3 regions of the Bacillus cihuensis genome follow, and region 2 is predicted to be linked to each of the others. Evidence: riboswitches for the same ligand, from Rfam matches in the RefSeq annotation. Region 2 holds a riboswitch; each other region holds the start of a gene.
The links. A riboswitch is a leader RNA that binds a small molecule or an ion and turns the genes downstream of it on or off. The one in region 2 is predicted to bind S-adenosylmethionine.

Region 1 (11,083 bases), on a different contig from region 2:
GGCTCAGCACCAGAGGTGTTAGTATCCTACTTATTAGCAAGGACTAATACCATTCGAATTGGTTCAGGAGGTGTGATGCTTCAGCATTACAGCCCTTATAAAGTAGCTGAAACATTTAATGTTTTAGCCGCTTTAGCACCTGGAAGAGTAGATTTAGGTGTGGGAAAAGGTCCAGGTGGGCTACCTAATTCAACGGAAGCATTACAGCAGGGGGACTCAACTCTCAGTTTTGAAGAAAAACTTCAAGGTTTAAATCGATTCATAAGTAATGAGTTGCGAGAGGAAAATGAGCGAACTGAATTAAGAGCAGTTCCCGCAGTTAAAAGGCCGGCAGATTTATTTTTATTGGGAGCAAGTGGTGCTAGTGCACAACTAGCTGCTGAATCTAAATTATCATATGTATTTGCTCATTTCTTTAATAGTGGTGATTCTTTATTAATAGATGCTATTACAGAGTATCGAACTCATTGGAATGGAGACTTTCCACCAACTTTTATTCTTGCCTTATCCGTTGTAGTAGCTGAAACCGATGAGGTTGCACAATCTCTTATCAAGTCGATGGAAGTAGTGAAGATTCATTTTGCAAATGGGAAATCGTTGACGTTTACTAGCCGTGAACATGCTGAGCAATTTGTTCAACAATCAAAAGAGGAGTGTACAATAAGTGTTCAAGAAGCCAATATCCTGTATGGATCGAAGGAAACAATTCGTAAGAAGCTTTTTGATATTCAGGAGACTTATAATCCGGACGAAATTATGATTGTGACACCAGTTGCCAATTTTGAAAAACGTTTAGAATCAATTGTATTACTTAAAGAAGCATTTTCCGATATTACAGTTCAAAACTAAAGGGGGTAAGCTCTTTGACTAAAAAAAGACAGCTTAAATTAGGTGTTATGCTCCATGGAGCAGGGGGGCATATGGCTTCGTGGAGACATCCAAATGCAACTATCGATGCAAGTGTGAATTTCAAATTTTATAAACAACTACTTGAAAAGGCAGAGGCAGCTAAGTTGGATTTGGCTTTTGTCGCAGATGGATTATACATTCATGAAAAGTCACTGCCACATTTTCTAAATCGATTCGAGCCGCTGACAATATTATCTGCACTAGCTGCGGTCAGTTCGAAAATTGGTTTAGTTGGAACACTTTCCACTTCCTATAGTGAGCCATTCACAGTGGCCCGTCAGTTTGCTTCTTTAGATATATTAAGCGATGGCCGAGCTGGCTGGAATGCAGTAACTTCACCATTAGAAGGTTCAGCACTTAATTATGGAAAAGGCGAGCACCCAGCACATGGGGAGCGTTATTTAATTGCTACTGAATTTCTTGAGGTAACAAAAGGACTTTGGGATTCTTGGGAAGATGATGCCTTTATTCGTAATAGAGAAACAGGGGTGTTCTTCGAGCCTGAAAAAATGCATCGATTACATCATAAAGGGAAATATTTTTCTGTTGATGGTCCATTAAACATTTCACGATCTAAGCAAGGGCAGCCTGTTATTTTTCAGGCAGGATCATCTGAACCCGGTAAAGATTTAGCTGCGAGAGAGGCTGATGCTGTATTCACTGCGCACGAATCAATTGAGCAAGCGGTAGAGTTTTATCGAGACGTTAAAGCAAGAGCCATGGCGAACGGACGCTCGCCTGATGAGATATTAATTTTCCCAGGAATCTCGCCAATCATTGGGAAAACGGATGAAGAAGCTTATCAAAAATATTTGGAAATTGCCAATCTTATTTCAATAGACGATGCGCTTAATTATTTAGAACGGTATTTCGACCATTTTGATTTTAGGCAATATTCGCTAGACGAACCATTCCCAGAGCTTGGGGATATCGGAAAGAATAGTTTTCAAAGCACAACAGATCGAATTAAAGAAATGGCGAAACAAGAACATTTAACATTAAGGGAAGTTGCTTTGCGTGTTACTTCTCCAAAAACAAGCTTTATCGGAACACCAGAAAAAATCGCAGATCTAATTCAAACATGGTTCGAAGCGGGTGCGGCGGATGGTTTTATGTTAAGTGGTCCTGTTTTACCTGACGGATTAACTGATTTTGTTGAACATGTACTGCCGATTCTACAGAAACGTGGCTTGTTCAGAACTGAGTATGAGAGTGATACGTTAAGAGGAAACTTAGGATTGAAAATCCCTCGGAATCGGTATGAAAGAGACGAGGTAATAAATAATGCGTAATTAGAAAGGATGAATCATATGACGGAAATTATTCGTTTGGCAACTTTAGATGATGCAGAAAGATTATTGCATGTAACTTTGAGAGCATACAAACCGATTCGAGAGCTGGATATAAAGTGGCCTGCAGCAACAGCGGATATTGAGTTAGTTAAAAAAAATATCACGGACTTTTCTTGCTATGTATTAGAAAAGGATGGAATCATCATAGCTACAGTTACGGTAAGAACATTTGCTGAAGTTCCTGATTTAACCTGTGTTTGGTGGTTTGCTGTTGATCCTAATTATAAAGGATTTGGCTACGGGAAGAAAATCTTGGATTGGGTAGAAGAAGTGGTTATTCGTGATCAGCTGAATCAGTCGGCGGTTGGCCTGGGGACATCACCGAGACATCCATGGCTTGTTTCGATGTATGAACGAAGAGGATATGAACAAATTTTCGAAACAACTCATGGAGACGGGCAAATTGGTGTATTCATGAGGAAAAGCTTGTTACCTGAGTACAAAGATAATAAAACGGAAAAACAAGAAGATGTTCGAGCAGCGAATTAATCTGGAGAGTCTGTTAATAAATGGATTCTTTTGTGAAGATTGTTGTTTTTAGCAAGTAGCAAATTTGAGCAGATATTAATTGTAGTGGAAGGTGCGAGTACCTAAACGGAAATCAACCCGGGATAGTAGTGTAAATATAATTTAAAAGCAAAAAAGTATACGAAAACAGCCTAATAAATTGTTAAAGACAAAGGAGTTTGAGAGATGAAAAAAAGATTATTTGTTTTATTAGGAGTGCTACTAGTTGTTCTAATGACAGGCTGTGATTCAAACAGTGTTCAATCTGAGAGCACAGCAAAAAGTTCTGATCCAAAGGTGAAAAAAATAATCGTTGGAACAGGTACACAATTTCCTAATATTTGCTTCATAGATGATGATGGTAAGCTGACAGGGTATGATGTAGAACTTGTAAAAGAAATCGATAAACGGCTTTCTGATTATGAATTTGAATTCAAAACGATGGAATTTTCATCTCTATTATTAAGTCTAGAAACGAACAAAATTGATTTTATCGCGCATCAAATGGAAGTAAATGAAGAAAGACAGCAGAAATTCTTATTTAATGATGAGCCATATAATGTTTTCCCCCTTCAAGTAGTCGTACACAAAGATAATCAATCGATTAAATCTATTGAAGATTTAAAGGGAAAGAAAGCGATTGTAAGTGCTACGAGCAACTCAGCAGTATTGCTTGATAAATATAACAAAGAACATGGCAATGAAATTGAAATTGTCTACAGTGGAAGTGGAAGTACTGATACAATCACACAAATTAAAAATGGTCGTGCTGATGCAACAATAAGTACTCCATTTGCGGTTGATTTTCAAAATGAACAAGCAGATGCCGAGCAAAAAGTGGTCGGTGATGTGCTTTCGAATTCAAAAGTTTATTTCATGTTACGAAAAGATGAATCAGATTTGAAAGAAGCAATCGATAGAGCGTTAAAAGACATCAAAGCTGATGGAATATTAAAGGAATTAAGCACAAAATGGCTTGGAGCAGATTACACAGATCAATAACACTCTCTTGAAAGGTACAGGATGTTTAGATGGACATAACCCTTATTTTTGACTTTTTTCCGAAATTAATTTCGTACCTTCATATTACTCTATTGATTTTAGTTGCTGCAGTAGCAATTGGATTGGTAATTGGTGTAGTGATAGCTTTAATACGTATTTATAAAGTTCCAGCTTTAAATCGATTAGCTCTCATTTATATTTCCTTTATGAGAGGAACGCCAATCTTAATTCAGCTTTTCTTAATCTACTTTGGACTACCGGCCCTTTTAACACTTGTTCATATTGATGCATCTCGTGCAAATCCTTTACTATTTGTAGCTATCACATATGGGCTAAGTTGTGGTGCTTCATTCGCAGAAATTATCCGCGGAGCCATAAACGGGGTAGAAAAAGGTCAGGCAGAAGCAGCCTATTCCATTGGCATGAATGAAAAGCAAATGATGGTGCGGGTTATCTTGCCTCAGGCATTGGTTATCGCATTTCCAAATTTCGCAAATTCAGTGATAGGCTCTTTAAAAGACACCTCGCTTGCTTTTACAATTGGTGTGATGGATATGGTAGGAAGAGGAAATACGCTCATTGCTTCTTCTTTACACGCATTAGAAATATATTTGACATTGTCGATGATCTATTACGGAGTTGTTATATGTTTGGAAAAAGGATTTTCGCTGTCTGAGAAAAAGCTGCAAAGGTTTGAAGGAAGCTTATCGGCAGAGAAATGATAGAGGAGATCTGAAATTTATGCAAATTGATATTCCATTTATTTTTATGGCATTGATTGAAATATTCAAAGCACTGCCATTAACGATAATCATTACACTGGTGCCATTAATTATTGGTTTTCTAATTGGGATTGGAATTACGATAATCAGGATTCGGAAAGTAAAAGGATTGTACCGTTTAGCCAATTTCTATGTTTCTTTTTTAAGAGGGACGCCGGCGTTGATGCATATTATGTTAATCTATTTGGGCTTCCCCCTTCTTATTGACAAACTGGCTGTAACCTTTCGGTGGACCTTTCAATCCACATCGATTCCAATTCTGTTATTTGTCTTAATGGCCCTATCTCTAACAGCTGGCGCTTATATGTCAGAAATTATTCGAGCAGGTATATTGGCGGTTGACCAGGGTCAGTTGGAAGCGGCTGAATCAATTGGAATGACAAATTTTCAAGCGATGAGACGAATTGTATTCCCTCAAGCCATTGCAATTTCGCTTCCTAATTTATGTAATATCTTTATCGGGTTTTTGCATACATCCTCCATTGCTTTTATCGTGTCGCAAAAAGAATTAACGGGTGCTGCAAATATTGTGGCTTCAAATAACTTGAAATTTCTAGAAGCATATATAGCCGCGGCTTTAATCTATTGGGGCTTAACGATCATATCAGAAAAGGTAACTGCGTTATTGGAAAAAAGAGTTACCGTTTATAATCGAGGAGGTGTAATATGATTCAGCTTCGGAATATCCAAAAGTCATTCGGTAATCAACCAGTGTTAAAAGGAATTGATCTTACAGTAAAAAAAGGAGAAGTCGTTTCGATACTTGGCCCAAGCGGTTCTGGAAAGACAACATTACTTCGTTGCATCAATTTTTTAGAAAGACCTACTGAGGGAGAGGTAATGATTGATGACATTACGGTGAGCAGTCAAAAGGGAAGTAAAAAAGAAATTCTTACGCTTCGGAAAAAAACAGCCATGGTATTTCAACAATATAACTTATTTAGACATAAAACTGTTATGGAAAATGTGATGGAAGGATTGATCGTGGTTCAGAAAAACTCAAAAGAAACAGCAAGGAAATTGGCAATGGAAGTGCTAGAGAAAGTTGGGTTAACTGAAAAAGCAAACGCTTATCCAGTTCAGCTCTCCGGAGGGCAGCAACAGCGGGTTGGTATTGCAAGAGCTCTTGCGTTAAATCCAGAAGTGATCTTACTTGATGAACCAACATCCGCTCTTGATCCAGAACTTGTCGGAGAGGTGCTAGAGGTAATTAAGCGGATTGCGGAGGAAGGAATTACGATGATTATTGTGACACATGAAGTGAGTTTTGCTAAAGACGTCTCAGATTATATTGTGTTTATGGATCAAGGTGAAATTGTCGAAGAAGGAACGCCAACGGTTATTTTTAATAATCCAAAAGAAGAAAGAACGAAGAGATTCTTTAAGAGAATAAACCGAGAAGCAGGAATTCTTGAATCAAATTTATCAAGCGTCATTTAACTATAAGAGGTTATTCAAAAAGCCCGGTAAAATAGCTTGCCAATTGCATCAAAGTTCATGAAAAACCTTCTGTTAAGATCGCGAAAGGTCTGTGCGCAAAACATAAGTCAGCACATCTTGTGCATGTCAGGTTCTCACATATTACTGTATACGCGATAGGCTTGAGACGATCGCACCTTGAACTTCTCGGCTCAAGTCGAAGTGGTGATTAAATAGATAATGAAAACGACGTCTATAATTCATACTTAACAACCCTGATAAGTCAGAAAAGTAATTGACAAATATTATTTGCGAATTTACACTAAAACTCATAATCAATTTTCTTATCAAGAGAGGTGGAGGGACTGGCCCTAAGATACCTCGGCAGCAGACTTTGTAGTACTGTGCCAATTCCAGCGAGCGAATGCTTGATAGATAAGAAGAGTAAGTACAGTTCTGTTGCTTAACCTCTTCTTATTTTAAGGAAGGTTTTTTTTATATCTAAAAATTTGGAGGGATTCGAATGGGAAGCATTGATGAGATAAAATTAAAGTATATTGTATCCAGTCTCAAGAATCTTGAGTTTGGTTCTTTGAACATTACCGTTCATGAAGGTGAAATTACCCAAATTGATGTGACGGATAAGAAAAGATTTCCAATCTTGAAAAATCAAAAAGTTAGAGAACAAGGAAGGATCTGAGTCTTCAACAAGCTAGGTTTGAGCATCTTGTCATGCTCTTTTTCTTACATGCTAAAACGTCACAAGCATTAGATTAGTAAATTAGCCATCATTCTTAAAAGGTTTAGTGAAAAAAGGCGAACTGTAAATTGATACGTAATCGTTTCGGTCGATGTAACTGTAAAAAATAAGCTAGGCACTTTTTGGAGACAAGAAAAGTAGATGTATGGGGAGGAAGTAATCAGGTAAGCTTAATTATTGATGATGAGAAGCTGGTCCAAAATGACAAGCGGATTCAAAAGGATATTATTTCCGCAGTAGAAATCTTTAATAAAGATTTTGTCGTTTATCATACTAATGGCTTCGAGGCAAAGCATTTAACCAATGTTAAGGACTCGGTTATAAAAGATCTTGTGATTAATAACATTGAATCAGAATTTGCTGAATTAGAAGAATATGTAGATGAAATTCAAATGCGGTATTTGGAAACGGTCGTGAACTAGACGATCTAGATATCAATCAAATCCATGATAAATGGACCGCAGATGTCGAAGCCTTTGTCGCTAATAATACGAAGTTGAAAATCCGTGGTCTCAATGGGTATGAAGATATGTCTTATAAAGAGATTCGCACATTTAGCTTGAAATTTGATGAGAAGAGAAAAAAATGGCTCATTGATGATGCAGGTCAGGTTCCTGCTGATGGATCTGAAAAAGACGATTGGGATAATAAAGCTGAATTGAGTGGTAAGGATGCACCTGTTATGAAATGGAAAAGGAACGATCGTATGGAGCAACTTTAAATTATAGAACCGTTTAGTTTATCTTAGCCTAATAGACATTATGTTTATTAGGTTTTTTGTTTGTTCTAAAAAAAACTTATCACTTACGAAATCTGTAATTTTCTCTCTGTTCTAACTTATATATCACTTTATCGCGATTTAACAGGCTGTAATACCCCTACTGATTGAAGTTTCACATAATAGTTTTCAGGTAATTTGATGACAGAACTAAAGTTAAAAAAGCTTCGATCCCTTTTTCTTCATACAAAGAGTAATTGTGTAATACGTATAGAAATAGAAGAATGTGAAGGAGGGTTAGCATGAACATGATAAAACCGGCACGCCTTCAAAAAGGGGATACAGTAGGAGTCATTGCACCAGCGAGTCCGCCTGATCAAGAAAAAGTTAAACAAGCTCTTTCTTTTTTTACAGAGCTAGGTTTACATTATAAGCTTGGAAAAAACATAGAATGCCAGTATGGTTATTTAGCAGGTAGTGATGAAGAAAGAGTGGAAGATGTGCATAGTATGTTTTTAGATCCAAGTGTAAAAGCCATCTTTTCAGCACGTGGAGGATATGGGACGCCGCGTATTGCTACTCAAATCGATTATGAAATCGTAAAAAATAACCCCAAAATTTTTTGGGGATACAGTGACCTTACTTTTTTGCATAACGCATTTATTCAAAAAGCAGGACTTGTCACATTTCATGGTCCGATGCTAAGTTCAGATTTAGGTGGTGATTCAATCGATCCTTTAACCAAATCACGATTCATGCAATTGTTTGATTCACAGTCATTTGTATATGATGAAACAATCTCGCCACTTGTAACAGAAATTCCAGGTGAAGCAAGTGGACTGTTAATCGGTGGAAACCTATCACTGTTAGTTAGTACGCTTGGGACGGAATTTGAAATAGATACAAAAGATAAACTGTTATTCATCGAAGATATTCACGAAGAGCCTCGTTCGGTAGACAGAATGTTGAACCAGTTGTACATGTGCGGTAAATTATCTGATGCAACTGGAATATTAGTAGGTAACTTTAAAGAATGTGAGCCATCACACTCCCTCTCGCTTACTTTAGCTGAAGTTTTACAGCACTACATGAAACTTGCTAATAAACCAGCGGTATCAGGTTTTCAGATTGGTCATTGTACCCCACATGTGGCCATTCCATTAGGAACGTTTTCAAAACTCGATGCCAGTAATCGTAAAGTAATTATTGAAAGTGGTGTTAAATGATAGGAGTGAAGCTAGAAGGTAAAAAGTTAGTGTTGAACAACTGAGACAAATTTTATGAAACAAGCTGTGATAATGGAAGTATAAGATGTAAAGATGGACGTCAAAAGAGGTTGTTTAAGGAGATGGCGTAGAGAGCATTGAATCTCCTGGGTGTTTAAATACAACTGACAAATTCCGAGTACATTTTCCAGGAAATAAAAAAGATTTTGTTATCAAAAGTACATGATAGCAGTTGATACACTAAGTATGATGGATGTGATGCGTTTTTACCCCGTATTAACGGGTAGTAATACCCCGCTGATTAAAATTTTACATTATAATTTAAGGTAAGTAATGAATGGAAGAGGGTGTCTCAAGGGGCATCCTTTGCTTTTGTATGACATTCCTTTGTTTTGAAGAAAACTGAAACTTATTCTTGCTTCCTTCGTAAAAGAATTATTCAGAATAAATCATCCGCCTATGACTGATTACCTACTACAAATTTTAGATTGAGTAAAAAATTTCAAAATGTAGCGATTAAAGCAATGAAAGGACTGTCATTTAATGAAAACTTCTTTTTCAACTAATATAAGGGGGCGGATAAACAAAATCAGAAACTTTATTCTGATCGCTATTATACTAGGTGCCATTTATATAGCGTTTTTACACAACAATATTCATCAAGCCATTCAAAAAGAAGCTTTCAATCATGCTGATTATTTAATCGTGTTAGGTGCTCAAGTAAGAGGCACTGTCCCATCGCTTGCTCTACAATATCGAATAAATACGGCGGCAGACTATTTAACTAAAAACAAGTCGACGATTGCCATTGTGTCAGGTGGTCAAGGGAATGGTGAAGATATTAGCGAAGCGGAAGCGATGAAGCAGGGATTGGTCAAATATGGAATTGATGAATCGCGAATCATTATGGAGGATCGTTCGACAAGTACCTATGAAAATATAAAATATTCAAAACTCCTTATACCCAAAGGGGCTGTGCGAGGGTTTATAGTCACAAATGATTTTCATGTTTACAGGGCTGAGAAAATTGCAGCTAGTCAAGGGTTAAAATTACAAGGAATTTCAGCAGAGACACCAAAAGTTGTTCTAGTAAAATCTTATATACGTGAATATATGGCGATTACGAAATTTTACGGTACAGAGTTGCTGCGAGTTACTCATTTTTGGGAGAATTAATTTGCTCAACATTGATTCAAAAAAGAGGGTTCTCAACCAAAGGGGATTAGTACCCTTTGGTTTTAGAAACCCTCCTATTCATTAAATCGCCCAATCCCCATTACGGAAGACAGGTTCGCTTGTTCCATCTGGTTTGATGCCGTCGATGTTCATTTTGTCAGAGCCAATCATGAAGTCAACGTGGGTAAGGCTGTGGTTCAAGCCTTTCTCAGCAAGTTCTTCTTGAGACATTTGCTTGCCACCTTCGATACAAAAAGCATAGGAGCTTCCGATCGCTAAATGGTTAGATGCATTTTCATCGAATAAAGTGTTGAAGAAAAGAACATTTGATTGTGAAATCGGTGAATTGAAAGGAACAAGAGCGACTTCTCCGAGATAATGCGAACCTTCGTCTGTTTCTATTAATTTTTTTAAGATTTCTTCTCCTTGTTCCGCTCTTACTTCTACGATTCGCCCTTCTTTGAAGGTAACGCTGAAGTTGTCGATGATATTGCCGCCATAGCTTAGTGGTTTCGTACTTGCGACCGTTCCATTGACTCCAGTTTTAAGCGGGACCGTAAATACTTCTTCGGTTGGCATATTTGCCATGAATTCGTGCCCTTTTTCGTTGATGCTGCCTGCACCTACCCAAAGGTGAGTTTTGGGAAGTTCAATCGTAAGATCAGTGCCAGGAGCTGTGTAATGTAGTTTTTCATAGCGTTTTTCGTTCAAATAATCAACTTTTTCATGAAGAGTTTCATCGTGATTTTTCCAAGCTTCGATTGGGTTTTCTACATCAGTACGAGTGGCCTTGAAAATCGCCTCCCATAGTTTATGTATCCGGTTATCCTTTGCTTCTTCAGGAAATACTTTATCTGCCCAAGCTTGTGAAGGTACAGCGACAATAGACCAGCTTACTTTATCAGATTGCATATATTGCCGCCATTTTTGTAAAGCGGTTGCTGAAGCTTTTTGAGCATTAGCAATTCGCTCAGGGTCAATTCCTTTTAACAGATCAGGACTAGAAGAAATGACTGAAAGGTATGCTGCTCCATTTTCAGCAAGTTCGATCGTTTCTTGCGCGCGCCAATGAGGATATTCCGTAAACACCTTATCTGGTGCTAGTTCATATTTTGTACGGTTAACAGAATCATCATGCCAGTTTACGATGACGTTGTATGCTCCTGCTTCATAGGCTTTTTTTACAATAAGGCGAACAAGCTCAGCGCCTTCTAATGTTGTATTCACAACAA
Region 2 (11,083 bases):
ACTAAATGACCGAGCGCCCACGTCACAATATATTGATCACCTTCAAAGAATCCATTCCCTTTTTTGTGCGCATTTAAGACCTTCGCTATATCTCTTCCGACTGATGGCTTTTCGGCCAACACGACAGTTTTACTCATAAATAACATCCTTTCAAAATTCCATAATAAGAAACGTCCTTGAGGGTCTGCTCCCGACCCGACGATGAAAAGGTTCAGGTTCTCAAACTGTGTCACCTTATGAAGATGGTGGTGCGGAGCTGATTTTGCGGAGCCCCGCCCCTTTTCCACAGAAAAAGCGCAAATCCCCTTAAAAACCCCATACGCTTTCTTATTTTCCATTAAAGCTCATTACGTCTATTATCGCATAAAATAGCTTGAAGGGCGAAACATCGATTTCCTGGGAAATTTGTCGATAACGCATTGTCCTCGAATTCCCATTCAATTCTTCTTGGTGAAGCATAGCAATCTATTAAGGATTTTAGTATGATAAAAAATAGAGTTTTTACTTTTCATTGGAGGTTCCAAAAGAAATGAGTTTACTTTCTATAGATAAATTAGGCCATTCATTCGGTGATCGCACGCTATTCAAGGACGTATCATTTCGATTAATGGCTGGTGAACATATTGGGTTAGTAGGTGCAAACGGCGTCGGAAAATCGACTATGATGAACATCATCACTGGACAGTTGATCCATGACACTGGACGTGTGGAGTGGACACCTGGTACAGAATACGGCTATTTAGATCAACATACCGTTCTTACAAAAGGCAGAACTATGCGCGATGTGTTGCGCGATGCGTATCTTCCTTTATTCGAACAGGAAAAACTATTAAATGAAGTAACAGAAAAAATGGGCACGGCTACACCCGAGGAATTGGAAGACCTACTCGAACAAATGGGCAAAATTCAAGATAAGCTCGAAGCTGGCGGTTTTTATAATCTAGATATCAAGATTGAAGATGCCGCTCGCGGACTTGGCTTAGATGCAATTGGTCTCGATCGTGACGTTGCTTCCTTAAGCGGAGGTCAACGAACAAAAGTTTTATTAGCTAAACTTTTACTTGAACAACCTGAGGTCCTTCTACTTGATGAGCCAACCAACTACCTTGATGTAGAGCATATTCGCTGGTTAAGCAATTACTTAAAAGAATATCCGCATGCTTTCCTTTTAATTTCCCATGACACCGAATTCATGAACGGTGTAGTGGACGTGATTTTCCATCTAGAATTTTCTAAGTTAACTCGTTATACAGCTACTTATGAAAAATTCCTTGAACTTGCTGAAATTAATAAGAATCAGCATATCAATGCCTATGAAAAACAACAGGATTTTATTAAAAAGCAAGAAGACTTCATCGCAAAAAATAAAGCTCGTTACTCGACATCTGGCCGTGCGAAAAGCCGGCAAAAACAGCTTGAACGAATTGAACGAATTGACCGTCCTGAAACAGCTATGAAACCAACTTTTGATTTCAAGGAATCACGCGGTAGCAGTCGCTTCGTCTTCGAAGGGGAGAATCTCGAAATCGGCTATGACCATCCATTACTTCCAAAACTAACAATGACGGTTGAGCGCGGCGAAAAAATTGCAGTTGTCGGCATGAATGGTGTTGGTAAATCAACTTTATTAAAAACGATTCTCGGCAAAATTGAACCACTTAGCGGAAAACGTATTCTCGGGGACTTCCTATTCCCTTCTTATTTCGAACAAGAAGTGAAAGCCGGAAACACAACGCCAATTGATGAAATTTGGAATGCCTTCCCAGGCTTAGAGCAAGCACAAGTGCGCGGCATTCTAGCACGTGTCGGTTTGAAAAATGAACATATCACCCGGCCTATGAATCAACTAAGTGGTGGAGAACAATCAAAAGTACGCATTTGCAAATTAATGATGAACGAAAGTAATTGGTTAATTTTTGATGAGCCGACAAACCACCTTGATGTTGTAGCTAAGGAAGAATTAAAACGAGCGATGATGGCATATAAAGGTACCATCGTTCTCGTCTGCCACGAACCTGATTTTTATGAAGACTGGGTAACAAAAGTTTGGAACGTTGAAGACTGGATCGATAAAAACGAAGCGCAAGCTTAATGTTTATTCAAAAGACGCTATCCTATAAGTAAGGGTCAGACCCAGCAACTACGACACACAGTTTATAGTGTAAGTAACACTTTAAACTGTGCGGTGAGTGCTAGGTCTGACCCTTTTAATCTAACCTATGGAATTGGATACAAACAACGAGGCTCTTCTGTAATTTTAAATAGAGTGAGCCCTCATTACGATTATCTAACGGTCTCTGTTGTTTTCAATTGAGCCCCTAAAAACTTAGCCAATTCAAGCATGCCATACTTTCCAGCTGTTTTCTCAGCATCTGAATTGTAATTAGTGTTCGTATTCACATCATATGTAAATATCTCACCTTTTTCATTACGGATAAATTCGATACCAGCAACAGTAATTTGATTCGCCTTCAAAAATTGTTCATATTGTTCAATGATCGGCTCATCAAAACCTTCTACAATTTGGAATTTAGGTTTTTCCTCAACTACTTCACCTACCGGACAGAATAGGTCACCAATTGCACAAGCATCCGCTGGACAAAGTTCAAATCCTTCAGAAGTGTCTACTCGAACCGCATAGACAAATTTGCCGCCAACAAACTCACAACGTGTAATATATGCTTCTGGAGATTTAATATATTCTTGAATCAAGGTAATGCCATCTACTGGTTCTTCAAATGTCGGGCCATCTAAATATTGCTTTAACCCTTCTATAGAATGGAATAATTGAACACCAAGCCCTTTTCCTGCACGATTATGCTTAGTAATAAATGAAGCACTACCTAGCTTTTCAGCTGCCTTTAGAATGTTATCCCTACCAATTGCCGCAATCGTTTTTGGAACAGTTATTCCTTGTTTTCTTAAAGCAGTATACTGATTAATTTTACTTAACTCTAAACGTAATGCACGCGTGCCATTAAATACTGTTCGATCATGTTCTTCTAACCATGATAAGACACCTTCCGTTAATTCCGGAGCATACCGGTGGCCTCTTGTATGAGATGATGCGCTCATCCGGCTATAAAACACTCCTTCCGGCGGAGCTTCTGTCAAGTCCACGAGTCCTTGATCGAGATGCCACTCCTCATATGGCAATTGGAGTTCCTCCAGTCGATTTGTTAAATGGGCGGTCCACTCGCTGTTTTCATGAATAACGTAAATTTTACTCATTTTATCTCCTCCTAAATTCATCTATATCCTTATACTTGAACTTTAGTTCGTTTTTCTTCTACGAGCGGCATTACTTGTTTAGCAAATCGCTCCATTTCTTCAAGCTGAGGAGAGAATTGCAACAATAACAAATCAACGCCCACTTCTTCAAACGCAAGAATTTGATCAGCAATTTGATCAGGTGTCCCAATTAGATTCGGACGCAACCCACGATTCGAAACAGAGTAGTCAAATAACTTAACCTGTTGTTCCAGTTGCGACTTACTTACAAAGTCGTTGTATCCAGCATATGAACTTGATTCTTTTACATCCGTAATTCGGGCTAGCTCTTCCTGAGCTTGTTCTTCTGTATCTCGACACACAACGTAAGCAGCCATTCCAAAGGTAGAAAACGGTGATTTTCCTGCTGCTTCTCGTTGCTGCTTCATTCCTTGAATCTTGACAGCAACTTCCTCAACTGTTCCACCGTGCATGACATAAGCATCACATTGATTGACAATAGTCTCTTTGCCACGTACGCTTTCTCCACCTGCATAAAGAATTGGATTCGGACGCTGTACAGGTTTCGGATGCAAATGAGCATTAGCAATCGAATAATATTTCCCGTCATACGAAAACGTATCTTCTGTCCACAATCCTTTAAGCACTTCAATAAATTCCTCTGTACGCTCATAGCGTTCATCATGGGCTGTAAAAACTCCCCCATACTGACGAGCCTCTTCCTCCCACCACGCAGAAACAACATTCAATGTAAAACGTCCATTTGAGATTTGATCAATATTCGCCGCCATTTTTGCCGTTACTGCCGGATTATGAAAACCAGGACGAACAGCTGTCATAATTTCGATTTTTTCTGTCACAGCGGCTAGGGCAGCTGCCGTTGACCAAGCTTCAAGCGAATCACTTTCCGGGCCTTTAATATCATTTAAGTTAAGTTCAGCGACAAGGGTAGTATCATAGCCCCACTTTTCTGCAGCTTGCGTTACTTTTTTTGCATACTCAAAAGTTGGAGGCATCTTCTCATCTTCTACATTTCGTAGCCATCCGCCGAATATCGGCAACCAATAACCATATTTCATTTCACTATCTCCTCTATGATTAAATTATGGCCCTTCTTCGATAAGACAAAAAAACTTCTCCGATAAGAAGAAGTTTGCGTTTGCATTCCACCTTATCTGCCAGAGCCATTACTCCGCTGGAATTAGCACCGTACTGACAATTGTCAACGGTTGCCGGGCTTCAAAGGGCCAGTCCCTCCACCTCTCTTGATAAGAACATATTAAATTGTAATAATAGTTGGAATAATCTTATATTAAAACTCCAGCGTTAGTCAAGACAAATGTTTTCAAATTTTGACAAACAAAAGAGCACCTATATGAATAGGTGCTCTTTTCGCTAACATTTTTTTCAAAACATATCTAAAAAAGATGCAAAAGATTTACCAATACACCATTACGCTCTACTGATCTATCCACCATACAAATGATCATCCCACCCAGACTTTAAATGTCTTAACGTTTTTCCACGACAAGAGTATATGTTTTCGGCAACCCGATATCATGCATCTTATGATTTGGCTCTTCTTCAAGTATCTTTATAACGAGCCCAGATTTACCCACTGCAGTGACAAGTTCTCCTATTGTCCATTTTCGCTGTGCGACTTGTAATAGTTTTTCTTGTATCCCATCCGGCATATGTTTGGAAAATGCGACATTATTCAATTCAATCTGAGGATCGAAATAATTGCCCGTTACTTTATGCTTCTTTCCAGATGAAGTAATTAGTTTGGTAGAAATCGGGTGAAATTCATGCAAAATAAAGCGACCACCTGGCTTTAAGAGCGTTTGAACAAGCTCCATTAACGGTGCTAAATCAATTAGATAATGTAAAACACCAAGCTCCATCAGTACTAGATCATAATCAGCATCACCCCTAGTCAATGATAGAACATCAGAAATAATATAATCCACCGACACATGCGCAGCTTCAGCCAACTCCTTAGCAAAGGTTGCATTTTCCCGTGAGAAATCAACTACCTTAACCTCAGCCCCGAGAGCAGCCATTGCCACAGCCTTCACCCCATTCGAGCCCATCAGATGCATCACTTTCTTCTCGCAAAGATTACCCATATACCGGTAAAACGGCTGAAGACGCCATTTCGGATTATGAAGGATTTTCGATGCGAGCTGTTCAGGCTCTCCGTAACGATTCACTAAGGCGACATAATTATTCTGATTCCACGCTGCTTCATTTTCTTCAGTTAAACCTTGCTGGATCGCCGCTAAATAGTCATGAATATGCTCTGAGTACATTGCCATTTTCTCATCATAAAAATAACTATAAAGGGATTGGCACCAAATTTCTATTCCTCTAACAGCTACCGAAATTCGATACGGGTCGGTTTTTATCGTAGTATTAAAACAACAAGCCACTGTAATGAGCTGATCGTCCACACTAAATTGAAATGACGCTCGCTCTGGCGTCTTTATAAGGTGAGATGGTGAATAATCCCCAAATAACTGATAAGCTTCATTAAACAAATCCCATTGTACGTCGACCGTAATTTCGACTGGTTCTTTTATTGCTACGCCTTGAATTAATAAAGCCACTTCATAAGTAAATTGATAGGGAATATTCTCACCGTCTAATAAACGACCTACTCCAATTACAGTTTGTATGTTTCCTGATTTCATAAATCCTCCAAACTTCCGATAAAATTAAACTTCTATCAGAGTGATATCTTTCATCTTTCGTTGCTCATTAGTTAACCAAACATTCTTTTACAGAGAAAACGTTCATGAGCGTCTGCTCTAAGGCTCTACGATGGAAAAGGTTCAAATTCTAGAATTGTATAACCTAACGAAGGTGGTGGTGCAAAGCTGATCCTGCGAAGCCCCGCCCCTTTTCCACAGAGAAAAAAGAGGCCCAACTTATGATAATCTGATTAGTGCATTTCCTCATGTCACCTAAACAGATTCTCTTTTAGTTGTAGCCTAAAAAGCAGACTTCTATAAGCAGGTACTTAACGCCTGACTCCTTTTGTCTTACTCCACCAAAGAATGCTTAAATGCATAAATAACTGCCTGTGTACGGTCTTGAACATCAAGCTTACTTAAAATGCTACTCACATGCACTTTGGCTGTTTTTAAAGCAATAAATAGTTCATCTGCAATTTCCTGATTTGTTTTTCCCTGTGCCATTAAAAGTAGGATTTCCATTTCTCGATTGGTCAATGATTCATGGGCAGCTGATTCTGGTTTCTTCCTCATCTTCGCCATCATTTTACCGGTAACTTCTGGTTCAAGCACAGTTTGACCATGAAATGTAGAACGCACAGCGTTAGCGATTTCACTCGCTTTTGAAGTTTTCAGCATATAACTTGTTGCTCCCGCTTCTAAAGCAGGATATACTTTCTCATCATCCAAAAAGCTCGTCACGATAATAATTTTCGCCTCTGGCCATTGTTCAATAATTAATCTGGTTGCTTCAATTCCGTCCATTTCCTTCATAACCAGGTCCATCAAGATGATATCAGGTCGCAATTCAAGCGCCATTCTCACACCCGCTGCTCCATCATCCGCTTCGCCAATTACTTGAATATCTGACTGCGCCGACAAATAGGCTGAAACACCAATTCGAACCATTTCATGATCATCCACAAAAATAACATTAATCACCTTGCTCACCTCCCGCACTTAGCATCGGTATTTTCACTTCAAGTCTTGTTCCTTTATTTAAAAGGCTAATGATCTTAAGTGTTCCACCTACTTCAACCGCCCGTTCATACATATTGTTCATGCCATATGAGCCAGCTTTATTCGTTTCTACGTCAAAACCAACCCCATCATCAACAATCCGCAAAATTAACAAACCATCTCGTTCGATCAATAAAACTTCCAGCGAATTCGCCTTTGCATGGCGTAATGTATTAGAAACAGACTCTTGAAGAATTCGAAAAAGATGGTCTTCTATCCCTTTCTTTAATGGAATAGGCTCAAGCTTCCACTTTACCTTCATAGGGACTTTTTGTGATAATTCCACAAGCAATTCCTCGATCCCTTCTTGTAAAGATTTATTATGAAGAGGTACAGGCCGCAAATGTAACAACAACGCCCTCATCTCAAGTTGTGATTGATGAATCATACCCTCAACCATCTTAAGCTGTTTAGCACTACTAGTATCTTCATCACCGGTTGACTCAGTAATTGCCGACATAAGCATCGAAGCGGCGAAAAGTTGTTGGCTGACAGAATCATGTAGTTCCCGCGCTAATCGATTTCTTTCTCTTACAACCATCTCCTGAATTCTTTTCTCTTGATCTTCTGCTTTATCATTTGCCAACTTCTGTGATAATTTAATTTGTTCAGAGACTTGATGATGTACCTGGACAATTTGTTTCGATATCGTCGTTAATTCCAAAACAGAGTAGTTTTCATTGCTGGATGGTGGTCGTCCTTGTTCTACGAGATAGAGTTCATCACTAATCTCTTTTAGCTGCCTCTTCCAAGACAAACCTGCTACGATGCCACATCCAATTCCAATTAGAACAATCAAGCTAATGTAAAACAAGATAAATGGCAGATCCATCACTTTTGTTTCCCACAACAACCCCCAGTTGTTCAACGGAAATGAAAAAAAGAGACCACCTGTTAACACAAGGCCAATCAAAAATGCTAAACCCATAGAAGCTGCAATTTGCCGCGTTACGATATTCATACTCGCTTCACCTCGATATCGCCCACTACAACTGAAGTGATGAGATGAATTCTTTGATCCGCCGCATCAAACTCTTTCGTTTGATAAGAAAGAATTTGATTGTATACCTTCGTTTCTTGTTTTTGAAAAATGGCTGCTCTTCCCGCAATGACAGAATGATGAATCCTGACTTCAGTATCATATGGGATGAGTACTTGCAAATTACCTACAAAGCTTTGAATGGAAATAACCACTTCACCTTTCGGGAGAATGGTGTGACTTAAATCAATAACCGTATCGCCAATCCCGCGTTGTATATTAATATTGTTCCATTCATACACATCATCTGTAGTCTTCTGATGGCCCATCAGTTTATTTTCGAACAAATACTCTTTTTTCAATAATGGCTCTGACTCTATCTGTTCCTTTTTTTGTTCTGGCTCTATTAAATATGGTTTAACCCACTCTGGATTTTTCTTCGACTGAAAGTAAACAAGCAAAATATAAACGAAAATAGCAAAAACGAAAAACTTAAAAATCATCATATTTAACACTATAATGATCGAACTGACAATCCCAATTAAATATAAGATTTTCCCTAAAGACCGTGGCGATAATTTTCTACCGATATACAGACAACCAATTGATAAAGCAAGCGAGTAGATAAGCCCTCCATCAAAGAAGACAATTTCAGATATAAGAAGGATGATACCAATGAGAAATAGCCAGCCTAAGTATTCTGTTTTCAGTTGTTTAAACATAGGGAACTCCTCCGTTAGCTGTCTCGTTCAATTCTATTAATTTGCTGTCATCCGCCACCTATATAGGAGATGAAGGTTTTTCAACAATTTAAGATAGAACGAATGAGGGAGTCTCATAAAGGTCTAACCTCACTCTCTAAATCAGTACATAGTGTCTCATACATGTATCTTATACTGTCTTTAGAAGTTATCGGGTCTGACTCTTCACTTGGGACACCCTCATTTAGAATACCATGAGTTTTATATGAAGGAAAAGGGGACATAGTTTTGTACACTTAAAGCGTGCAATTAATTAAAGTTACATTACCTATTCCTTCTCTATATTTGATGGTATTAAATATTTTTATGATATCGATTGTGTATCTTTATTTTTCAGATCCTTTTCCAACTGAATAATCTTTGCGTCAATTGTGTTGCGGTGATAGGATGAGTTAATCCCGTGTTCAAGCCGGTCCAAATAGCTTTCCATTTCTTCAAATTTAGCAATCGGCTTATTCGAATAAACAGTCGTATCTAAAACTGTATTAATACGGTGATGTGCACGTGCTATATTTTCACGCCCCATTAACTCCATTCGTTTTATGCTCATATCTTTTAGTTTATGCTTCATTTCACGATACTTTTGTTCAAGCTCGCTTAGTTGCTTTTCATTTTCTTGAAGTGCCTCTTTAAGGCGTACAGCCCGCTCTGCATATTGTTGACTTTCTATATCCGCAAAGTTTTGCAACTCACTTTCTCCTGCTTGATCAGCAACCCCTGCTTGATGCTTTCGTTTTTCCGCAAGATCAGTCGCTTCTTGAAGCTCTTTTTGAAATTCATTTTTTAATAGATATTGGCGTTCTACCATTTTACGTACTTTTTCAGTTTCAGCCTCACATTGGCGTAGGTACTGATTTAATAAAGCAATCGGGTTCTTTTCTTCTTTTTTATCTAACATTTCATGAAAATCCGCAGAAATTGTTTGTTTAATTCTTGAGAATAAGTTAGTCATATAAATTCCTCCTAATAGTCGGGCGGTTCTCGACCACCTTGTTATTCATAGGTAAGCTAGGCAAGTTGAACGTATTTCACTTTTTACCTTTGCGAATGATGTCATACCTATTTATCTTATTTGTTTAAATCTGCCCATTGCTTTTCAAAATTTGTAAATGGATCATTACTTTCTTCGATGATCGTTTCTTTTGATTTATTCCATTTGCGGTACACAACATAGAGAATATATGCTGCAATAAGTCCTAACACTGAAGGGAAACTTGAGATAGCAAAGCTCAAGGCAATTAACAGGACGATCACCCAAGCAATTTTTGCAACTACCGATTCTGTGCTTAGTAATTGTTTGAAACTGTAATACAGAATCCCTAAAGAGATGACTAAACCGATAAGTGGTCCAACATTTGCGAGCAAAATAAGCGCTGCAATTGCCCCCACTATAAATAATCCGAACTTTTTCATTTCGTTTTCCTCCTTTCGTCATTTCGTATTTCTAGCATATCTAGTTTTGACATTTCCCATAACGAGCTAGAGGTATATTTTCAAGTACGTCTTAAGGCGTATATTTTCTAGACAAGCCAAAAAAGCTTGTCATAATAGCAAAGGGTCCGATCCCGTAGCTCTTACACACAATATTAAATGCACATGTTATGCACTATATACTGTATAAAGAGGTCAAGATCAGACCCTGATAACATTATCTTTACTACCTAGATCGTCGATTACTTCCTCTTGATGAAGAAGAACGAGTAGAAGCTGTTGAATCTCGATAACTTCCACCTGCACTCTGACGTTTTCTTCCGCTTTCTTTCTTCTGCCCCTTACTCTCTATTCCATGACGCTTGTTGTAATCCTGACGCGCATTATTCCCCTGAGGACGCTTTTTCTTACGCGGAGCTTCTGCTGTTTCATTCACTTTAATTCCATCAAATCTTCTTCGCTCCAATTTTAATTGAATCCCTTTTTCTATCTCCAACAGTTCTTCCTCGTCTTTTGCAGCAACAAAGGTAACTGCTAATCCATGTTCACCAGCTCGCCCCGTACGTCCAATCCGATGAATATAACTTTCTGTATCTTCTGGAATATCATAATTAAACACATGAGTAACCCCTTCAACATCCAGACCCCGTGCTGCTACATCTGTTGCTACTAATACTTGAATCACCGCATCACGAAAGCTTTTCATTACCCGTTCTCTCTTCGCTTGAGATAAATCTCCATGTAGTTCATCCACGCTATATCCTGCATTTTTCAAAGCATCATACAATTTAGACACTCTACGTTTTGTTCTACAAAAAATGATCGCCAAGAATGGACGTTCTTCATCAATCATTTTAAACAACGTCGCTTGTTTGGCACGATCTGTTGTTTCTATTACTACTTGGCGAATCTCTTTTACAGTTACA
Region 3 (11,083 bases), on a different contig from region 2:
ATATCCACCATCTTGCGGTTTATTACCGCCAACAAGAACTTCTGCACCTTCATTTACTCCTTTTTCAATATATCCAAGAACACGATCTTGTTGAGCTTGTGAAACGAGAGGGCCGATTTGTGTAGTTGGATCCAGTCCTTTTCCTTGTTTAATGTTTTTAGCATGTGAAACCATGTCACTAACGACATTATCATAATGCTTCTTTTGAATAAATACTCTTGACCCAGCACAGCAAACTTGGCCTTGATTAAACATGACTCCATTAAGTGCGCCTGGGATTGCTTTTTGGAAATCGGCATCTGGAAGGATAATATTCGGTGATTTTCCTCCGAGTTCTAGTGTCACACGTTTTAATGAATAAGAAGCAGACCTCATGATAGATTTGCCAACTGCTGTTGATCCAGTAAATGCGATTTTATCAACGAGAGGATGGTCAACTAGTGCTTGTCCAGCAGTTTCACCGAATCCAGGTAATATATTAATTACACCATTGGGGAACCCAGCTTCATCGATTAATTCTGCTAAATAAATGGCTGATAGTGGTGTTTGTTCGGCAGGCTTTAATATGATTGTACATCCAGTAGCTAGGGCTGCACCTAATTTCCACATAGCCATAAGTAGAGGGAAATTCCAAGGGATAATTTGCCCAACGACACCGACTGCTTCGTGGCGGGTGTAGTTAAAATAATTTCCGTCAACTGGTATAGTTTGACCAACGATCTTCGTTGACCAACCAGCATAATAGCGCATATGTTCAATAGCGAGTGGGACGTCTGCGTTGGTTGTTTCATTTATAGGTTTCCCGTTATCTAATGTTTCTAATTGTGCTAATTCGAGTTTATTTTCTTCCATTAAATCGGCTAACTTGTACATAAGCCTACTTCTGTTAGCTGCGCTCATACGTGACCAAGGTCCATTATCAAATGCATTGCGAGCTGCATGAACAGCTAGGTTAATATCCTCTTTGTCTGCCTCGTATACATCGGCCAATTTCTCGCCAGTAGCAGGGTTTGGAGTCGAAAATGTTTTTTTGGATATACTTTCAACAAACTCCCCATTAATATAAAGTTTTTTAGGTCTTTGCAAGAATTTTTGCAATTTTTCACTGATTTCTAGCGTAAGATTTGACATGAATACCCTCCTTGAATGATTGTTTGGTATTTTGCAAATCATGATGTAAGAAAAACGTAAATTTTGAAAGAAACTTCAAAAACCCGTCAATCCTATTGTACTGTAAATTATTGGGATATAAAATAGAAAAATTGCGACAAAACTTTGTAAAAATACCAAATAAATATCTTATGAGCGGAAGAATAATGTGGAAATGTATGACTACTTGCAGGTTTTTGTTAGAATTTTGATAAAAATATCTGGGAAGTGAAAAAAAGACATAAAAAAACAGCTGTTGTATATACGAACAGCTGATGCTATACTAAAAAAGTCTATTATTTAAAAATGTTAACGAATATAAATATCCTCATTTAATCATACATGATATATAGCTGTTTGTCAATAGCTATTTTGAGGTTCAAAGTTTTTAGGTGTTGAAAAAGCAAGGTAACTATGAAAAACTGCCTTACGTTGTTAAGGTATACGATTTTTTTAGATTGGGGGATGTTTTATGACGAATTGGGAAAATGAAAGAGAATGTGAGCAAAAGCGGATAGAGGTTGTGATTGACAAAGTAACTAAAATGGAACATCAATTGAAACAATCTGCAGGTGAAGCAACTTCAGATATAGTATCAATTCGCAAACGTTTTTGGGAAGATGTATCAGTTAATGTGGAAAATGAGGATGAAACAATTGAAACTGTTGCGAGCATCAATCAGCAAACAGAATTGCTTTCTGAAAGAGAGCGGAGACAAAAGCATTCAATGAAGCAAATTGCTGTTTTAAATCGCCTTCAAACATCTCCGTATTTTGCTAGAATTGACTTTCATGAAAAAGACATGAAAGAAAGGGAGCAAATATATATTGGAATCGGCACTTTTTATGATGAAGAGCGTGAAGAGTTTCTGATTTTTGATTGGCGTGCTCCAATCTCTAGTGTATATTATGATTTTGCACCTGGCCCTGCCACATATACGGCACCTAGTGAAAAGGTAAGTGGAGAGTTACTCCTAAAACGTCAATTCATCATACGTAATGGTGTTTTAGAGGGAATGTTTGATACGGGTGAAGCAATCCGGGATGATTTGCTTCAGGAGGTACTCGGTAAGCAAGCGAACACTCAAATGAAAAGTATTGTCGCGACTATTCAAAGAGAACAAAATATTATTATTCGTAATGAAAAGAGTCGCCTCTTACTTGTCCAAGGAGCAGCTGGGAGTGGAAAAACTTCTGCAGCCATGCAAAGAATTGCTTATTTATTGTATAGATATCGTGAGGGAATGAGTGCTGAGAATATTTTATTGTTTTCACCAAACCCTCTTTTTAATAGTTACGTAGCGAATGTTTTGCCTGAGCTTGGTGAAGATAATATGCAGCAGACGACCTTTCAACAATATTTGCTTGCAATGCTCGGAGAAAAATTTGAAATTGAAGATGTATTCGACCAACTAGAATTCGTGCTGAATAATAAGGGAAGTCTGAAATATACAACTAGAATGAATAGCATCCAATATAAATCGTCACTCAATTATTTACAAGGCATGAATGAATATTTGGAAACGTTGAAGAGCGAAGGATTAGTATTTAAACATATTAAAGTTCGTGGAAAGCTCCTTGTGTCAGCGATGGAAATTTCCAAGTACTTTTATGAACTAGGTAGTGAAAAATCGATCCCTAATCGTTTACAGATAGTTTCTGGCTGGTTATTGAAAAAAATCAAAAAGTTTGAAAAGTTAGAGAGGAAAGAAGCATGGGTCGAAGAAGAAATCCAATATTTAGAAAAAGAAGACTATCTGAGAAGCTATCGGATTGCAAATAAACAACAAGATGAGCGAGATTCTTTTGATGAGGTGGAACAAGAGCAAAGAATTCTTAGTGAATATGTCGTAAAAAAGCGATTTAAACCATTGTACAGGAAAATAAAGTCACTCGATTTTCTTGATGTTCGCTCCATTTACAAAAAAATGTTAGAAACAGAATGGCCGGTTACCGACTGGAAGGAAATTCGAAGTTTAACCATACATGAACTTAGTAATGGTAGATTGTTATACGAAGACGCGACACCTTTTTTATATATGAAAAAACAATTAGAAGGCTTTGCGACCAATTCACAAATTCGATTTCTATTTATTGATGAGGCCCAAGATTATTCACCATTTCAGTTTGCCTTTTTAAAGAATTTATTTCCAAAAAGTAAACTGACTATTTTAGGTGACTTTAACCAAACGATCTATGCGCACGGAAACAATGAAGGTTTGGACATTTTAACTTATTTGTTCGAGAAAAATGAAACAGAAAAGGTAATTTTGAATAGAAGCTATCGTTCAACGAAGGAAATTGTTGAATTTACAAAAAGTCTACTTTTAGATGGGAGTCAAATAGAACCGTTTAACCGTCAAGGAAAAAAACCTGTACTCGTATATTGTGAAAATCAGGAGCATCATACATCAGAGGTTTTGAAAAAAACAAAGGAATTTATAGAATCTGGGCATAAAACGATTGCGATTATTTGTAAAACACAAGCAGAAACGATTCTTGCATATGAAGAATTGAAGGGGAAAATGGAACTTAAGAGAATAGGGGTTGGAAAAACTACATTTACTGATGGAGTGATGATCATCCCTTCATATTTGGCAAAAGGAATAGAATTTGACGCTGTCATTATCTACAATGCCTCAGAGGATCAGTATGGTCTGGAAAGTGAACGAAAACTGCTATACACCTCTTGTACACGCGCTATGCATGAATTATGTATTTGTTTTACCGGTGAGATGAGTCCATTTATCCCGCATTAACGGAAAGTCAAGACTTCCACTTCAAAAGGCTTAGAGGAATCTAAGAAGCATAGGTGGGGGTTAACTGCCTAATCTAGTTGCGGCTCCTAGCCCCTCGAGGTCATAATCTGTAATACTCTGTGGTAAACTACGCCACGCCGTATTCCATCTTATGCTTGTCGGGGCTGGGCAGTCGCCTCGCTTTTTGACGTAAAAGCCCGATTGGTGAGATACAGTGAAACTTACCGAGAAGTTGCGCAGAGGTTTAGTTTGCGCCCACAGGATGTGGGTCACTTAGACGAATACATGAGGATGCTGCGTACTTAGTCTGAGTTCGTTGAACCTTAGTTCGTATTGTCGATTGGTCAAAGCGAAAGCGAAGATCTTAGCGACAGTAGAACGGGACTAACAATCAAGCCCCCACTGATTGAAGTTTCAGCTTATTAATCGGCTTCAAGGGAGCTTTTGAGTAAGCAAATTAACGCTATGGTCGATCTCTTTATGGTAAAATAACGAAGTATTTATAGTGAAATTATCGTTTGTTCAGGAGGACTGTCATGGAAGGGAAAACAAAAACAATTTCTAATCGCAGGTTGCTTGGCGTAGCTGGACTCGGTTGGATGTTTGATGCGATGGACGTTGGTATGCTGTCATTTATTTTGGTGGCATTACAAGCAGAATGGCATTTGACGAGTCAACAAGTGGGCTGGATTGGAAGTATTAATTCGATAGGTATGGTGTTTGGTGCCTTACTTTTCGGAATAATGGCTGATCGTATTGGAAGAAAGCAAGTGTTTATCATTACCCTACTATTATTTTCTATTGGCAGTGGCGTATCAGCACTTGTTACATCTTTGGCTTTATTTTTAGTACTGCGCTTTTTTATTGGGATGGGGCTGGGCGGAGAGCTTCCAGTTGCTTCAACGCTAGTTTCAGAAAGCGTACCTGCTGAAAAAAGAGGGAAAGTGGTTGTTTTACTCGAAAGCTTTTGGGCGTTGGGCTGGCTTATTGCTGCTTTAATCTCCTATTTTGTTATTCCTGAATACGGATGGAGAATCGCGTTGATTTTAAGTGCTCTTCCCGCGTTTTATGCCCTATATTTACGCTTGCATCTACCGGATTCTCCAAAGTATGTTGCCCTTGAGAAGAAGAGGAAGCCAACGATTAAGGAAAATATCAAGAGTGTGTGGGCAAGAGAACATAGGCAACAAACTCTTGTAGTATGGATTCTATGGTTTTGTGTTGTGTTTTCTTATTACGGAATGTTTTTATGGCTTCCGAGTGTTATGGTAATGAAAGGATTTAGTTTGATCAAAAGTTTTGAGTATGTGCTAATTATGACCTTAGCTCAGCTACCTGGGTATTTTACCGCAGCATGGTTAATTGAACGACTGGGCAGAAAATTCGTTCTTGTCACGTATTTAACTGGAACAGCCGTAAGTGCCTATTTCTTCGGAGCTGCAGAGGGACTACCGATGCTCATCACGTCGGGGATGCTATTATCATTCTTTAATTTAGGAGCATGGGGTGCGCTTTATGCGTATACTCCTGAACAGTATCCGACAACGATTCGAGGAACTGGAGCGGGGATGGCTGCTGCTGTTGGGAGAGTTGGTGGAGTTTTAGGGCCGCTTCTAATCGGATATTTTGTTGCAGCGGGAACTTCACTTAATGTTGTTTTTACTATTTTTACAATTGCAATCTTGTTGGGAGCATTTGTTGTGTTAGTTTGGGGGAAAGAAACAAAAAACACTGTTTTACAGGATGAATAAGACGTCTATTGACTTAAATTGGAATACATCGTATAATGGCATTAACATAAATAATTTATAATTCTTATCCAGAGAGGTGGAGGGACTTGGCCCAGCGATACCTCGGCAACAGACTCACATGAGCACTGTGCCACATCCAACAAGCGAAGGCTTGGAAGATAAGAAGAGTCTAATGATCGTGCAATTAAGCCTCTTCTTGTTTAAGAAGAGGCTTTTCGTATTTCTAGTTGTAATCTAACTGTATTAAAAGGCTATATTTCTCACAAACTGGTCGTATGATCGTTTTAATTTACTAAAATAATGTTTGAAGTGCTTGTAGGGATGGTATATAAAGTTGTTGAAGAAATTTTATATTAAATAAGCTTGTTAAATAATCATTTATTAAAATAAAGGCAATGTTAAAGCTCATTGTTGATTTGGGGCACGAGCGATAGGCGTGTGACTCCTTAGAAAAGCTAGTCAAAGGGGAGAACCCACAGGCGCACAGCGCAGAGGAGGCTCCCGGACCGCCCGCAAATGCTGCCGCCTTATGTTCCAATCAACAGGCAAGTTTAACAGAGCCAAAATAAAAAATAGTGAAGTAAAGTAAGAGGTGTACGGAATGTCAGAAATTATGAAGATGATTGAAAATAAAAAAGCGTTATTAATCGAACTATTATTATCCCACGGAGTGTATAAAACGTCCGATCAAAAACATTTATATGATGTATCCTTAAATATTTTAGAAAAAGAATTTGCACAAATACAAAATAAAGAGCATTCTTCTATTAAAAATATTGTCACTTAGCAGAGGATGCCAAATTAAATATATCGATTAGCTAATTTTATTAAAGAGGATGTCCAAAAAGAGTCTGATCCAGCACACACTACATCGTTTAATGTGTTACAATACACGTCATTTAAACTGTAAGTAGTAGTTGTGGGAACTGATCTTATATATTGGACATCCTCTTTGTTTTGTCCGTTTAGATTGATTCCTTACTTTACAAATGTATAAAATGTATAAAATGTGACAATTTTGCGAATTCTATAATAATGAAGTGGAACTTTTATTGTAAAATATTGCTTTTATTTGAAGATAACTCTAAAATTATTTTAAAATAAGTCAAAAAGGTGATGGAGTGTGAGGTAGTGATGGAATCTTTCCTTCAATTATCCATTGAAATTGAAAAAAAGCGTGAAGAAATGATTAAGCTAGCAAAGGGTTTTGGACTTTCAAATAAGCAAACAATTAGAGCGAGTCAAGAGCTTGACACATTAATAAATATCTTCAACATTACGCCGTTCAAGGATGTACAATATGGTAAAGATTACTAGAAGATGTATCGAAATAGTCATATATAAGAGGATGTTTGGAAAGGTGAGATCTCGTACTAACACATAAAGTATAATGTGACCAGTGACGAGCTTCCGATTTGACATCCTTTTGTTATCCCGGATTAACGGATGAAAGCCCCCCACTGATTGAAGTTTTACTTAAACCTATTTTCGTGTATCACTCTTTTTCCTAAAATGATTAAATCTCGTTCGATGCCGTCGAGCAAGGCGATTTTTTGCAGATTACCCCACCTTTCGAAACCGAATTTCTCAAACAATTTAATGCTTGGTGCATTGTGACCGAATACGAAACCGAGTATTGTAGCAATGTTTAAAGATGGACATAAATCAATGGCTTTCTGGATAGCAAGTCCACCAAGACCTTTCCCGCGAAACGAATCATCCAAATAGATACTTATTTCAGCAGTTGTGTTATATGCAGGTCTTCCATAAAACGATTGGAAGCTTAGCCAACCGGCAGTCTGATCATCTAACGTTATTACAAATAATGGTCTTTTATCAGGAATGTGATCATGAAACCAAGCTAGTCTTGATTCAACGGATACCGGCAAAATGTCAGCTGTTACCATTCTCGAAGCTATGGTTGAATTGTAAATTTCCACTATTCTTGGCAAGTCCTCTAATGAAGCAAGTCGAAATTGTAATGAATGATCCATGTGCAATACCCCTTCTTGGTGAATGAAAATATTTTTTGAATGAAGGACATGGGGCAGGGCTTTGTGACTTATTACTAAAGCCGATCTTTGACTTTAGGATATACAGATTTTATTTTAGAAGATACCTTAAAATCCGACTCCGCACCGCCACCATTGTCATTAGCTGGTTGTAGCGTGCTACATGATTAATCCTTCATGGTAAATGGTGGCGTTTTAACGCCATACAAGTTTGTAAGCATATCATACATGAAATATAAAATGATTGGTAGCGTGATATTTCTTTTTTAAAAGAGATTATGCTATTTACTAGAAGGTCTAAGAAAAATTACGTCCCTATGTATTGTTCACCAGAAAATTAAAACTTCAGTTACTACGGGTATTTTCGATATATGTAAAGTAAAATAAGAGATGGGCAGTGAGCTTGTTTATCTTGTTTGATTTAGACCGATTATGGTCGTTTAGCTAAAAATTAAACCTTTTGGGAAATGGTTACTGCTCGTAAAAAGAGATTGAATTGGACAGGGGAGTTTGAATAATGGAAGAACAGAAATATTGCAGAGATTCACTTGTGGTAAAAACAAGTTTAGTATTACCACCGGATACGAACAATAATGGAACGATGTTTGGTGGAAAATTAATGGCCTACATAGATGATGTAGCGGCTATTTCTGCAATGCGTCATTCAAGAAGATCTGTTGTTACGGCATCAACGGATTCTGTCGACTTTCTCCATCCAATCCATGAAGGAAATGCTGTCTGTTTAGAGGCATTTGTCACTTATACAGGCAGAACTTCGATGGAAGTAGTTGTCAAGGTAATTGCAGAGGATTTGCTTTCTGGTAGTCGGAATTTATGCGTAATTTCATTTTTGACATTCGTTGCTCTAGATGAAAATGAAAAACCAACATATGTGCCTAGTATTATTCCGCAGTCTGAGATGGAGAAAAAACTATATGAATCAGCTGTGGTGAGAGCAGAAGCGAGAAAAAAACGAAGAGAAGATACAAAAGCAATTGCCGATATTTTTGGGACTCACCGACTTTAAAAAACAGAGCGACCTTAAAAAAGGTCGTTTTTGTTTTGGACAATAAAGTTTGGGTTTCATGAAACTATCTTTCGACTACATAGACCATCTTTAATAAAGGCTGTTTTCACATACTTTGTTCCTTTTCAATCATTTTTACACTAATAACCCGGGTTGATTTCCGTTGCAGGTACTCGCTTTCCGCGGGCGGTCTCAGAAGCCTCCTCAGTGCTTTGCACTTGCGGGGTCTCCCTCAACACGCTTTTCCCGCAGGAGTCTCGCACCTTCCACTACAATCAACATTTGTTCGAATTGGTTTCTTGCTAAAAACAACAATCTTTACGAAAAGAGCCTTAATATAAGAACTAGAAATGAGTTTCCTCTTGTGTTGATTATTAATATGTACATGAAAGAAGTAGGGAAGTGAAGTTTTAATTTACTAGAGAATTGTTGAGAGAATGTTCTATATTAAAGCCGTTTACATAAAGATAAGAATAGGAATTTATTTATCGCCTTTAATAAAATAATCGTACTTTAAGAATGTGAGATGCTTAACTCGGCGTCTAGGTATAAATTTTGTTCATCTCATTCAGTTCGTAATAAAAGTATAAATAAGCAGCTCGTGTATTTATCGGAAAAAGTTCTATTAATAAATAGTTCATATTCATTTTGCTAATAGACAATAAAGGAGAATCAAATTCGATGGAGAAACCAATCCTGCAAATCGAGAATCTAACCACTTCGTTTAAAATAAAAGAAAAGTATTATCCAGCAGTCGATCATGTTTCTTTTTCAGTATTTGAAAATGAAATCGTAGCAGTTGTTGGCGAATCAGGATGTGGAAAGAGTGCATTAGCTCTATCGATTATGAGATTGCATAATCACCAACGGACGAAGATCGAAGGAGAAATCAAGTATAAAGAAAGAAATCTGGTTGATTTTTCTGAAAGGCAAATGAATCAAGTACGGGGAAAAGAGATAGGGATCATCTTCCAGGAACCTTTAACTGCTTTGAATCCATTAATGACGGTTGGAGATCAAATTGAAGAAAACTTGACTTTTCATACAAAGCTATCGAAAGAAAAAAGAAGACTAAGAACGATAGAATTATTAACACAAGTAGGAATACCGTATCCTACACGTACTTATGATCAATTTCCGCATGAATTATCAGGTGGAATGAGGCAAAGGGTTATGATATCTATTGCTATTGCTTGTAATCCATCTCTAGTAATAGCAGATGAGCCTACTACTGCGTTAGATGTAACAATACAAGTTCAAATCTTGGAATTGCTCAAATCCATTCAGATAGATACGAAAATGGGTATTATCTTGATTACTCATGATTTGAGTGTGGTTGCAGAGGTAGCAGATAGAATTATTGTTATGTATGCTGGACAAGTTGTTGAGATTGGAACAGTCAAACAAATATTTGCTAATCCATTACATCCATACACTAGGTCGTTATTAAAATCCATTCCCTCACAAGTAACAAATAAAAAACGGTTACATGTGATAGATGGAATGGTTCCGTCCATTGTAAATATGAACCGAGAAAGATGCAGGTTTAGTCCCCGGATCCCATGGATATCTCGTAATGCTCATGAGGAATCTCCAGATTTACATGAAGTCGCTCCCGAGCATTTAGTACGTTGCACATGCTACAAACATTTTTATTTTAAAGGATCGTAAAGGGGGAAGATAGCATATGGTCTTACTTAAAATAGATGATTTAAAAGTCCACTTCCCAATCCGTGGTGGTGTTTTTAAAACAATCTCTGATTACGTAAGGGCGGTAGATGGTGTTAGTTTTGAACTGAAAGAGGGTGAAACATACGGTCTTGTTGGAGAATCTGGTAGTGGAAAATCAACGATTGGAAAAGCAATTTTGAAACTAATCAATATGACTTCAGGTCGGATAGTCTTTAATGGACAGGATCTTTCGAAATTTTCCTTTGGTCAAATGAAACCATTTCGACAAGATATTCAAATGATTTTTCAAGATCCATATTCATCACTTAACCCGAGAAAAAGGGTTGCTGATATCATTGCTGAACCTCTGCGGAATTATCAATGTTTGACTGTAGGTGAAGAAAAGAAATGTGTTCAGAATTATTTGGATAAAGTAGGTTTAAATCCAGATTCTATGTATAAATACCCGCATGAATTTTCTGGGGGCCAACGTCAAAGAATCGGCATCGCAAGAGCTCTTACTCTAAAACCTAAATTAATAATTGCTGACGAACCAGTTTCTGCTTTAGATGTTTCTGTACAAGCCCAAGTGTTAAACTTCCTCCAAGATTTGCAAAAAGAGTTTAAATTAACGTATTTATTTATAGGCCATGACTTAGGTGTCATTCGACATATGTGTGACAAAATAGGAGTTATGTATCGTGGTCGTTTGGTG

Region 1: another riboswitch for S-adenosylmethionine. It lies ahead of V179_RS30225 (YezD family protein); the one in region 2 lies ahead of V179_RS0124965 (LLM class flavin-dependent oxidoreductase).
Region 3: another riboswitch for S-adenosylmethionine. It lies ahead of fbpA (Fur-regulated basic protein FbpA); the one in region 2 lies ahead of V179_RS0124965 (LLM class flavin-dependent oxidoreductase).

Annotation. Positions count from the first base shown of each region.
Region 1 is NZ_KI632497.1:404,850-415,932, reverse strand. Features, by position in the region: gene V179_RS0120210 (LLM class flavin-dependent oxidoreductase) at 1-849, shown strand, start outside; gene V179_RS0120205 (LLM class flavin-dependent oxidoreductase) at 864-2,201, shown strand; gene V179_RS0120200 (GNAT family N-acetyltransferase) at 2,220-2,750, shown strand; gene V179_RS0120195 (transporter substrate-binding domain-containing protein) at 3,003-3,770, shown strand; gene V179_RS0120190 (amino acid ABC transporter permease) at 3,800-4,492, shown strand; gene V179_RS0120185 (amino acid ABC transporter permease) at 4,512-5,222, shown strand; gene V179_RS28430 (amino acid ABC transporter ATP-binding protein) at 5,219-5,992, shown strand; SAM riboswitch class I at 6,313-6,413, shown strand; gene V179_RS30225 (YezD family protein) at 6,495-6,671, shown strand; partial or broken gene V179_RS32645 (hypothetical protein) at 6,854-7,452, shown strand; gene V179_RS0120160 (S66 peptidase family protein) at 7,752-8,675, shown strand; gene V179_RS28420 (YdcF family protein) at 9,219-9,851, shown strand; gene V179_RS0120150 (aminopeptidase) at 9,933-11,083, opposite strand, start outside.
Region 2 is NZ_KI632499.1:139,586-150,668, reverse strand. Features, by position in the region: gene V179_RS0124980 (DNA topoisomerase III) at 1-137, opposite strand, end outside; gene V179_RS0124975 (ABC-F family ATP-binding cassette domain-containing protein) at 530-2,092, shown strand; gene V179_RS0124970 (ATP-grasp domain-containing protein) at 2,284-3,231, opposite strand; gene V179_RS0124965 (LLM class flavin-dependent oxidoreductase) at 3,261-4,310, opposite strand; SAM riboswitch class I at 4,400-4,506, opposite strand; gene V179_RS0124960 (class I SAM-dependent methyltransferase) at 4,743-5,924, opposite strand; gene V179_RS0124955 (response regulator) at 6,276-6,908, opposite strand; gene V179_RS0124950 (sensor histidine kinase) at 6,901-7,947, opposite strand; gene liaF (cell wall-active antibiotics response protein LiaF) at 7,944-8,687, opposite strand; gene V179_RS0124940 (PspA/IM30 family protein) at 9,031-9,678, opposite strand; gene V179_RS0124935 (lmo0954 family membrane protein) at 9,795-10,139, opposite strand; gene V179_RS28710 (DEAD/DEAH box helicase) at 10,384-11,083, opposite strand, start outside.
Region 3 is NZ_KI632497.1:391,102-402,184, reverse strand. Features, by position in the region: gene V179_RS0120140 (aldehyde dehydrogenase family protein) at 1-1,131, opposite strand, end outside; gene helD (RNA polymerase recycling motor HelD) at 1,622-3,907, shown strand; gene V179_RS0120130 (MFS transporter) at 4,444-5,658, shown strand; SAM riboswitch class I at 5,720-5,823, shown strand; gene fbpA (Fur-regulated basic protein FbpA) at 6,260-6,445, shown strand; gene V179_RS28415 (aspartyl-phosphate phosphatase Spo0E family protein) at 6,793-6,975, shown strand; gene V179_RS0120115 (GNAT family N-acetyltransferase) at 7,131-7,652, opposite strand; gene V179_RS0120110 (acyl-CoA thioesterase) at 8,188-8,697, shown strand; gene V179_RS0120105 (ABC transporter ATP-binding protein) at 9,379-10,368, shown strand; gene V179_RS0120100 (ABC transporter ATP-binding protein) at 10,385-11,083, shown strand, end outside.